Regions from separate parts of the Streptomyces sp. NPDC020362 genome, predicted to be linked through region 2. Evidence: riboswitches for the same ligand, from Rfam matches in the RefSeq annotation. Region 2 holds a riboswitch; the other holds the start of a gene.
What was found. Region 2 has a riboswitch for cyclic di-AMP ahead of AB0H32_RS07420 (M23 family metallopeptidase). Riboswitches for the same ligand answer to the same signal wherever they lie in the genome.
Positions count from the first base shown of each region.

Region 1: another riboswitch for cyclic di-AMP. It lies ahead of AB0H32_RS08220 (transglycosylase family protein); the one in region 2 lies ahead of AB0H32_RS07420 (M23 family metallopeptidase).

Region 1 covers NZ_JBFAET010000012.1:83,955-89,107, reverse strand. Annotated here, with positions in the region: gene eno (phosphopyruvate hydratase) at 1-1,032, opposite strand, end outside; gene AB0H32_RS08220 (transglycosylase family protein) at 1,375-2,067, opposite strand; cyclic di-AMP (ydaO/yuaA leader) riboswitch at 2,072-2,241, opposite strand; gene AB0H32_RS08215 (transglycosylase family protein) at 2,424-3,479, opposite strand; gene AB0H32_RS08210 (cytochrome P450) at 3,646-4,911, opposite strand; gene AB0H32_RS08205 (nucleoside triphosphate pyrophosphohydrolase) at 4,911-5,153, opposite strand, start outside.
Region 2 covers NZ_JBFAET010000011.1:22,429-27,581, reverse strand. Annotated here, with positions in the region: gene ribA (GTP cyclohydrolase II) at 1-233, opposite strand, end outside; gene AB0H32_RS07435 (MarR family transcriptional regulator) at 370-954, opposite strand; gene AB0H32_RS07430 (dihydrofolate reductase family protein) at 1,028-2,161, shown strand; tRNA gene AB0H32_RS07425 (tRNA-Met) at 2,227-2,300, shown strand; cyclic di-AMP (ydaO/yuaA leader) riboswitch at 2,751-2,919, shown strand; gene AB0H32_RS07420 (M23 family metallopeptidase) at 2,927-3,967, shown strand; gene AB0H32_RS07415 (aldo/keto reductase) at 4,121-5,077, shown strand.

The sequences.
Region 1 (5,153 bases), on a different contig from region 2:
CAGCGAGCCGATCTGGTTGACCTTGACCAGCAGGGCGTTGGCGGTGCCCTCCTCGATACCGCGGGCCAGGCGCTCCGGGTTGGTGACGAAGAGGTCGTCGCCGACCAGCTGGACCTTGTCGCCGAGCTTGTCGGTGATGACCTTCCAGCCGGCCCAGTCGTCCTCGAACAGCGGGTCCTCGATGGAGACCAGCGGGTAGGCCGCCACCAGCTCCTCGTAGTACTCCGTCATCTCGGCGGCGGAGCGCTCCTTGCCCTCGAAGACGTACTTGCCCTCCTTGTAGAACTCGGAGGCGGCGACGTCGAGCGCCAGGGCGATCTGCTCGCCGGGGACGTACCCGGCCTGCTTGACGGCCTCCAGGATGAGGTCGAGGGCCTCACGGTTGGAGCCGAGGTTCGGGGCGAAGCCGCCCTCGTCGCCGAGGCCGGTGGACAGGCCCTTGGACTTCAGGACGGACTTGAGGGTGTGGTAGACCTCGGTGCCCCAGCGCAGGGCCTCGGAGAAGGACTCCGCGCCGATCGGGGCGATCATGAACTCCTGGATGTCCACGTTGGAGTCGGCGTGCGAGCCGCCGTTCAGGATGTTCATCATCGGCACCGGCAGCAGGTGCGCGTTCGGGCCGCCCAGGTAGCGGAAGAGCGGGAGGTCGCTGGCCTCGGAGGCGGCGTGGGCGACGGCGAGGGAGACGCCGAGGATGGCGTTGGCGCCGAGGGAACCCTTGTTGTCGGTGGCGTCCAGGTCGAACATGGCCTGGTCGATCAGGCGCTGCTCGGTGGCGTCGTAGCCGACCAGCTCCGGGCCGATCTGCTCGATGACGGCGAGGACGGCCTTCTCGACGCCCTTGCCCTGGTAGCGGTTCGGGTCACCGTCGCGCAGCTCGATGGCCTCGAAGGCGCCGGTGGAGGCGCCGGACGGAACGGCGGCACGACCCGTGCTGCCGTCGTCGAGGCCGACCTCGACCTCGACCGTGGGGTTGCCTCGGGAGTCCAGGATTTCCCGGGCTACGACGACGTCGATGGACGGCACGAGCATCTCCTTCATGGATGTGACGCTGGTTGTGCGGGGCGGGTGCGCCTTGCGACTAGAGCCTAACCGTCCCGGGCCCGTCGGCCACCGACCGACCGTCCCGTGGACAGGGAGACCGTACCCATTGTTCACGTCCGGAACAAAGGGGCTTCCGGATGAGGCCCGGCTGAAGAGTGGGGAAACAGGGCGGGAAAGCAGGGCGGGGAAACAAACAACCCCGCCCCGGCGCGTACGGGGGAACACGCGCCGGGGCGGGGAGCCCGTGGGGACGGGGGGATGACCCTCACGAGGCCTTCAGAGTGGGGGCGGGCCTTGTGAGAGCGCTGTGGTTCCGGTGGGAGCCAGGTGTCACTTCAGGTGCAGCTGCTGGCCCGGGTAGATGAGGTTGGCGTCCTCGACGATGTCCTTGTTCAGCTCGAACAGCTTCTTCCAGCCGCCCTTGACGCCGTGCTTCTCGGCGATGGTGCTGAGGGTGTCACCCTTGACGACCTTGTACTCGCCGTCGCCCTTCTTGACCTTCTTGCCGGTCGGGGTGGTGACGGTCTTGCTCGGGGCCGGACGCTCGGCCGAGCGGGAGGCGGCCTGCGTGTCGGTGGAGCGGGTGGTCGGCGCGGTGGTCTTCGCCGGGGCGCTCTTGGGCGCGGCGGTGGGGGCGGAGCCGCTGTAGGGGGTGCCGGACAGGCCCGTGCCGCACACCGGCCAGGCGCCCTTGCCCTGGGCGGCGAGGACCTTCTCGGCGACGGTGATCTGCTGCGCCTTGGTGGCCTGGTTGGCCTGCGCGGCGTAGGCGGTGCCGCCGTACGCGGCCCAGGTGGAGGCGGAGAACTGCAGGCCGCCGTAGTAGCCGTTACCGGTGTTGATGGCCCAGTTGCCGCCGGACTCGCACTGGGCGACCGCGTCCCACTCGGAGCCGGTGGCGGCGGAGGCGTTGCCGGCCGCCATCAGCGGGGCGGCGACGACGGCACCGGTGACACCGGCGAGCGCGATGGCCCGGGTGGCCTTGGACGGACGACGGTGCTTGCCCTTGCCGGAAAACAGCATGGATCGATCCCCTCACCGACGCCTGCGAGGTGAGCTGTCGGGTTCGGGCCGGTTGAGTTGCCCGGCCGCACCTCCTGGGGAGGCGCGGCTTCACCCCTAGCCGGATCCAGCCTCAACTGCTGGCCCCGGCACTTACCTTGGGTCCCCCGCTCCTGCCTACGGCGCATGACGCGACGACTGTTCCCGGGCAACCGCTGGCAGGACTCGGCGTTGCGAGTGCCGGGGCTCGTGGTGACGAGCGGCCTTGACCGTAGACATGCGCCCGGCGGAATTTCAAAGACGATCAGGGCTTCTGAGACTCATCCCACACTTTCGCCAAAACGGACATTCGGCGTGAAGCGGGGCGTCAACTCCCGCTACTTTCCACCCTTTTCCGCACCGATATTCAGGGTCTGACCGGGGGTGATGTCGTTCGGGTCGGCGCCGACGACCTTCTTGTTCCCGGCGTACAGGGCGCGCCATCCGCCGTCGACGTCAAGGGAGTCGGCGATGGAGACGAGGGTGTCGCCGTCGCGGACGGTGTAGGTGCTCGCGTCGCGGGAGGCATGGCGGCCGGGCGAGGCGGCGTTCTGGCCGTTTGCCGCGCTTTCGTCCGCACTCCCGCCGCGGTGACGCCCGCCGCTGCTGAGCGAGCCGGTGTCGACGAGGCTCCAAGAGCCGTCACTCTGGGCGGAATTGTCCGAGTCTTCCGTGGTGGGGTCCGCGGTGGGCGACTCGTTTTCCTGCCGGCCCCCGGAGCCCGGCGAGGAGGATTTGTCGGACTTGGGGGTTTCATCGGCCTTGTCGGAGCGATGAGAACCGGTGTGCTTACTCGCGCTCGGTGACGGCTTGGCGGCCACATCCGAGGAGGAGTCGGACGAAGACGACGAGTCCGACAGGCCGGATGAGTCGGATGTATCGGTGGAGTCGGACGAGTCCTTGTGCCCGGAGGAGTGACCGGAACCCTGCGAGTCCGAGCCCTGCGCATCGGAGCCCTGCGCGTCCGAGCCCTGCGCGTCGGAGTCACCGAGGCCCGTGTCGACGTCCACGGAGCCGGAGTTCGAGGTCAGGCCGGAGAGCAGGGCGCAGGTGGCCCAGGGGGTGGTGCCCTGGTCGGCGAGGATCTTCTCGGCGACGGCGATCTGCTGCGAACGGCTGGCCTGGTCGGCGCTGTAGGCGTACTCCGAGCCGCCGTATTTGTTCCAGTCGTCCTGGGATATCTGCAGGCCGCCGTAGTACCCGTTGCCGGTGTCCGCGCTCCAGGAACCCCCGCTCTCGCACTGGGCCACCTTGTCCCATGTGGTGCCGTCGGCCGCGTTGGCGCTCGCGGCACCGAGGAGCGGGATGGCGATGGCGGAGCCGGTCACTCCGGCCGCGACGAGGAGAGCCGGAGCCTGACGGGGGCGACGGTGACGACCGTTCCCGGTGAGCATGCGGAAGCCTTTCGTGCGACAACGGGGCCGGCGTGACGGGTGAAGCGGGGTGTCACGCTGATGGGTGAACGTATCGGCAGACGATCACTTGTCACAAGTTAATGCCGCGCAGATCACGTGAAGATCACAGAATTGAGGTCTGCCGTACGCGCCCGGGCGGGTGTGCTCACGGCACGGGCGTGAACTCCACGGGCAGCGTGCGCAGGCCGCGCATGATGAGTCCGCCGCGCCAGCGCAGCTCGGCCGGATCGGCCGCGAGCCGCAGGTCGGGCAGACGGGTGAGGAGGGTGGCGAGGGCGGCCTGGCCTTCCAGCCGGGCGAGGGGAGCGCCGAGGCAGTAGTGGATGCCGTGGCCGTACCCGAGGTGCTGGTTGTCCCGGCGGGACAGGTCCAGCACATCCGGATCGGCGAACCGCTCGGGGTCGCGGTCTGCGGCGGCGAGGACGACGAGCACCGGGTCCCCGGCGGCGATGTCCTGGCCGCCGACGGTGAGCGGCCGGGTGCCGAACCGCCAGGTGGCCAGCTCCACGGGTCCGTCGTACCGCAGGAGTTCCTCGACACCGGTCTCCAGGAGGTCCCTCTCCCCGGCGGCCAGGGACGTCTGCAGCCGACGCCGCTGCTCGGGGTGGGTGAGCAGGGCGTAGGTGCCGTTGCCGATGAGGTTGACGGTCGTCTCGAAGCCGGCGAAGAGAAGGATGAAGGCCATGGCGGCGGCCTCGTTCTCGGTGAGGTGCTCGCCGTGGTCGGAGGCCCGGATGAGCCCGGAGATCAGGTCCTCGCCGGGCGCGGGCTCGGCGGGCAGCGCCTCGCGCTTGCGGTGGATGAGGTCGGCGAGATAGCCGCGCATCTTCTTCACGGACCGCGCGACCCCGCCCCTCGGCCCTCCCCCGTGCCGGATCATCATGCCCGCCCAGTCCCGGAAGTCGTCCTGGTCCTCGCGCGGGACGCCGAGCATGTCGCAGATGGCGTAGATGGGCAGGGGGAAGGCGAACTCGTGGATGAGGTCGGCGGAGCCCGTCGCGGCGAACCCGTCGATGAGGCGGTCGGTCAGCTCCTGCACCCGGGGCGCGAACTCGGCGACACGGCGGGGCGTGAACGCCTTGCTGACCAGGCGGCGCAGGCGGGTGTGGTCCGGCGGGTCGATGTTGAGCAGGTGCGTCATCAGCTCGGCCTTGCGCTCACCGGGGATGCCGGTCTTCCCCTTGGCGTGCTCGGGCTCGTCGTGGTGCGCGGGATTCTTGCTCAGCCGCTGGTCGGCAAGAGCCTGCTTGGCATCGGCGTACCGCGTGACCAGCCAGGCCTCCACCCCGCTGGGCAGCCGTGTCCGGTGCACGGGTGCGTGCTCGCGCAGCCAGGCGTAGGCGGGGTAGGGGTCGGCGGCGAACTCCCAGGTGAAGAGGTCGGGGGCCGTCGGGGGGTGGGGCTGGTCCATCACTCCTTGACCGTATCCGGCTTTTCGCCGGAGTCCGCTTCGCTCCTCCCGCCCGCTTCGGGCGCTCCTTCCGTCGCCCGGATCGCATCCCGGTACGCCCGCGCCACTGCCCGCAGGGCCGCCTCCGGATCCACTCCCTGTGCCTCGGCCCGTACCGCGAGCGCCAGCAGCTCGTAGCCGATGCCTTCGCCCTGGGGCAGGGGCACGTCCAGCTCCGCGGTTCGGGCACGGGAGGCGAGCTT
Region 2 (5,153 bases):
AGCTGGGGGCCGCAGTCGCAGCGTGCCGAGCCGAAGACGTCCCCGGTCAGGCACTCGGAGTGCAGCCGGACAAGCGGGGCGGGGCCGGGCTCACCGAGGACTACGGCGATGTGCTCCTGGCCGTCGGTGAGGCCGTGGAAGGTGACGAGTTCGGCGTCGACGCGGTAGCCGTCGGCGAAGCGCAGCGGTACCCGGACGCGGGCGCGCGGCGTGGCGGCGGGGGTGTCGGGCATGCGGGTCCCTCCGAGGCGGTTGCTTCAGTTTTGAAGCAGTGGGTCGGAGAGACCCTACCCCATGCTTAAAAGTTAAAGCAATCGATTCTCGCGCACTCCGATGTGACCCCGGTGCCGCCGTGCGCCCCGGCGCGGCTCAGGGGCCGGCAGGGCCGTCGGGGCCGGCAGGACTGGCGGGGCCGGCGGGACTGCCAGGGCTGTCGGGCCGGGACGACGAGCACGACGAACGGCGCCGCCACGGGACGTCGCCCGCCCCGGCCTCGGCGTCGTCCCCCTGCAGCCCGCGCGTGATCCCCGTGCAGATCTCCTCCAGGTGCCCCACCTGCTCCGGCGTGAGCCGGTCGAAGAGGGTCGCACGGACCGCCTCGACGTGCCCGGGCGCCGTACGCTCCAGTACGGCCATCCCCTCGTCCGTCAGCACCGCGAGCGAGCTGCGCTTGTCCGAGCAACACTCCTCGCGGCGCACCAGCCCGTCCCGCTCGAGGCGGGTCACCGCATACGTCAGCCGGCTGCGGGTGATCTTCAGCTTCTCGGCGAGGTCGGTCATCCGCAGGCGCCGGTCGGACGCCTCGGAGAGATTGGCCAGAACGGAGTAGAACAGGTGGGGCATGCCGGCCTCCTGCTGGAGCTGCCGGTCGATCGCGTCCTCCAGCAGCTGGGAGGCGGCGATGTAGGCGCGCCAGGCGCGCTGCTCCTCGGGGGTGAGCCAGCGGGTCGTCATGCCGCCAGTGTAAGTTTGTTTCAAACTTGAACCAAGACCGACAGTCCTCCGCCTCGCCAGGGAGAGCGCGCCGATGCCGTACCCGTACGTCCTGCTGTCCGCCGCCGTCTCCCTCGACGGCTACCTGGACGACACCGGCCCCGAACGGCTCCTGCTGTCCAGCCCGGCCGACTTCGACCGCGTCGACGAGGTGCGGGCCTCGGTCGATGCCATCCTCATCGGCGCCGGCACCATCCGCGCCGACAACCCGCGCCTCCTGGTGAACTCCCCCGAGCGCCGCGCGGCCCGCACGGCCGAGGGCAGGCCCGCGTACCCGCTGAAGGTCACCGTCACCGCCGGCGGCGACCTCGACCCGGCCGCGAACTTCTGGCACACGGGCGGCGAGAAGCTCGTGTACACCACCGACAAGGGCATCGAGCAGGCCTCGCGCGCCCTCGGCCGGAGTGCCGACGTGGTCTCCCTCGGCCGCGACCTCGACTGGCGCACCCTGCTGGAACACCTGCACGACGTGCGCGGCGTACGGCGCCTGATGGTCGAGGGCGGTGGCACGGTCCACACCCAGCTGCTCCAGCAGGGCCTCGCCGACGAGCTGCAGCTGGTCCTCGCCCCGCTGTTCGTCGGCGATCCGGCGGCGCCGCGCCTGTTCGGGCCCGGGTCCTACCAGGGCGGCCGCCTCCGGCTCACCGAAACCCGCCGGATCGAGGACGTCGTCCTCATGCGCTACGAGCCCACCGCCCCCGGCGCCGGCCCCGTACCCACCGCCGCCGACCACCACTGGCTGCGCACCGCCTGCGACCTGGCCGCCCTGTGCCCGCCCTCCGGAACGGCCTTCAGTGTCGGTGCGGTGGTGGTCGCCGCCGACGGCGCGGAGCTGGCGCGCGGCCACTCCCGCGAAGCCGGCGACCCCGTGGTCCACGCGGAGGAGGCGGCCCTCGCCAAGCTCGACCCGGCCGACCCGCGCCTGGCCGGTGCCACGGTCTACAGCAGCCTCGAACCCTGCACCCGCCGCGCCTCCCGGCCCGCACCCTGCGCCGAGCTGATCCTGCGGGCGGGGGTGCGCCGGGTCGTCACGGCCTGGCGGGAGCCGGACACGTTCGTGACGGCGGCCGACGGCACCGGGGTGCTGCGGGGCGCGGGCGTGGACGTCGTACTGCTGCCGGAACACGAGGGACGGGCGAAGGCGCCGAACGCGCATCTGATGGCGTGATCGGCGCCTCACGGAAACCCGTGTGCTTCGCACCCTGCGCATGACGTACACTGGAGTCACAACGACGCGGGGTGGAGCAGCTCGGTAGCTCGCTGGGCTCATAACCCAGAGGTCGCAGGTTCAAATCCTGTCCCCGCTACTGAAACTCAGGGCCGGAATCCAGCAATGGATTCCGGCCCTGAGTGTTTTCTCCGCGACCGCCCCTTCCGGGCCCCGTGAGTGCATCCCCAGCTCTGCGACCGCCCCTCGGGGCATCAAGTGGCGTACATCACGCCGGAGATCCGCTCGGTCCACAGCGGCCGCCCGCCGTGCGGGCCTCGCGACCACCCCTCGGGGTCGACGGGCGCAGCTTCCACCCCTGTGACCCACAGTGACCGGACGGCAGCCCTCCGCATAACATCTGAGTCACCATCAAAACGTTCGTGACTCCTGAACACCGGTCAACTCGCCCGTTTTCCGCCGGTCGTGCCCTGTACGTCCGCAGCGAAGAACGTTAATGATCAAGCCGAACGGCTTGGAATCTCACAGGTGGGTCTATTAACGTTCGATAACGCAGCGCGGTCGTCCCAGCCGTCACCCGAGGCGGCTCCGTGCGCACGTGCCGAATCCCGCAAGGGAACCGGGGAACCACCACCTTGGGGTGAATCGCTCGGATGCCGTCGTGAACCGTTTGGGTCCACGACCGGTATACGCGCGTAGGAGACCTTCCTGCTCCGAACCCGTCAGCTAACCCGGTAGGCGGAGGAAGGAAAGGAGCACGCCTTCGTGGCGTCCAACCGGCCTGCCCCAGAAGCCCCGTTCGTCCCGTCTCAGCGCGAGACCGAGACCTTCGGCTACGGCGACCACCGCACCGAAGAGGGCCCCTGGGAGGAGTGGAACCCCACCGAGGACTCCATCCGCCCGGTACGCGGCCGGCACCGGGTCTCCAAGCAGCGCGGCGGCGGACTCGCTCGCAGCTCCACCGTCCTCGGCGTCGGCGTGATCGCCGCCGTCGGCGCGGGTGGCATGGCGAGCGCCCACACCGGCAAGCCGCCGGTTTCCCTCTCGATGCCCGACCTGTCCTCCGTCGGCTCCCTGTTCGACGACGGCTCCTCCGCCTCCGACGCGTCCAAGGCCACCGAGGCCTCGCTCAGCAACGTCGGCGTGAACTCCGCCGACAGCGACCAGGACGGCAACGCCGGCGAGGCCCTGCGCAACCGGATCATGGCGCAGGCCGAGCAGCAGCAGAGCAAGGCCCAGAGCAAGGCCACCGCGGTCGCCCTCGCCTCCGCCGAGAAGCAGGGCGCCGCCGCGGCCGCCCAGGCCGAGAAGGAGGCCGCCGCCAAGGCCGCCGACGCCAAGGAGAAGGCCGAGGCCGCCGCCAAGAAGCAGGCCGAGGCGGAGCGCCTGGCCGAGCTGGCCAAGCAGTACAAGCTGCCGGTCGTCTCGTACACGATCACCGGAACCTTCGGCCAGCCCGGCTCGATGTGGTCCTCCGGCTACCACACCGGCCTCGACTTCGCCGCTCCCACCGGCACCCTCATCAAGGCCATCCACGGCGGCACCATCACCCAGGCGGGCTGGGCCGGCGCCTACGGCTACCGCACCGTCCTCACCCTGGACGACGGCACCGAGCTGTGGTTCTGCCACCAGTCCTCGATCGGCGTCTCCGTCGGCCAGAAGGTCAGCACCGGCGACGTCATCGGCCGCATCGGCGCCACCGGCAACGTCACCGGCCCGCACCTCCACCTGGAGGTCCACCCGAACGGTCAGGCCACCGGCATCGACCCGATGACGTGGCTGCGCGGCAAGGGCCTCAACCCCTGACCGGCCAGTCCGCCCGAGCCTGATCCATCCCCTCATCCGGTCCCCGGCAGCCCTGACGACGACCCCCCGGCGTCAGGGCTGCCGGTCGTGTGTCCCCACACCCTTCACATCCCTCCCGGAATGTCCGGGAGGGATGTGATCGTTAACCCGGACATGACCGACTCTCATGCCTCACGGCGCACACTGGGTTCCTCCGACCTCGAGGTCTTCCCACTCGCCCTCGGCGGCAACGTCTTCGGCTGGACCGCCGACGAGGACACCTCCTTCGCCGTCCTGGACGCCTACACGGCCGCCGGCGGCAACTTCGTCGACACCGCCGACGTCTACTCGGCGTGGGCCGAGGGCAACAAGGGCGGCGAGTCCGAGACGATCATCGGCAAGTGGGTCAAGGCCCGCGGCAACCGCTCCGACGTCGTCATCGCCACCAAGGTCAGCCAGCACCCCGAGTACCAGGGCTTGTCCGCGGCCAACATCAAGGCAGCCGCCGACGCCTCCCTGCGCCGCCTGGGCACCGACTACATCGACCTCTACTACACCCACTACGACAAGCCCGAGGTACCGGTCGAGGAGATCATCGGCGCCCTGGACGGCCTGGTGAAGGCGGGCAAGGTCCGGCACATCGCCGCCTCCAACATCACCCCTGAGCGGCTCCGGGCCTCCCTGGACTTCTCCGAGCGGGAGGGTCTGGCGCGGTACGTCGCCCTCCAGCCCCACTACAACCTGGTCTCCCGCGACACCTACGAGGGCCCGCTCCAGGACCTCGCCGCCCGTGCGGGCCTCGCGGCGGTCCCGTACTACGCCCTCGCCTCGGGCTTCCTCACCGGCAAGTACCGCCCCGGTACGCCGGTCGACAGCGCCCGCGCCGGTTCGGCCGCCAAGCACCTCGCATCCGAGCGCGGCCAGAGGGTCCTCACGGCACTGGACGAGATCGCAGCCGCCCACGAGGCCCCCGTGGCCACGGTCGCCCTCGCCTGGCTGGCCGCCCGGTCCACGGTGACGGCCCCCATCGCCTCGGCACGCACCCCGGAACAGCTTCCGGCGCTCCTGCGGGTGGCGGACCTGCGGCTGACCACCACCGAACTCAAAACCCTGACAGAGGCCTCAGCCTGATCCCGCCCAGCCCACCACCGCCTCCGGTCCGAGCCTGGCTGGTCCGGCGCCGCCTCCGGTCCGAGCCTGGCTGGTC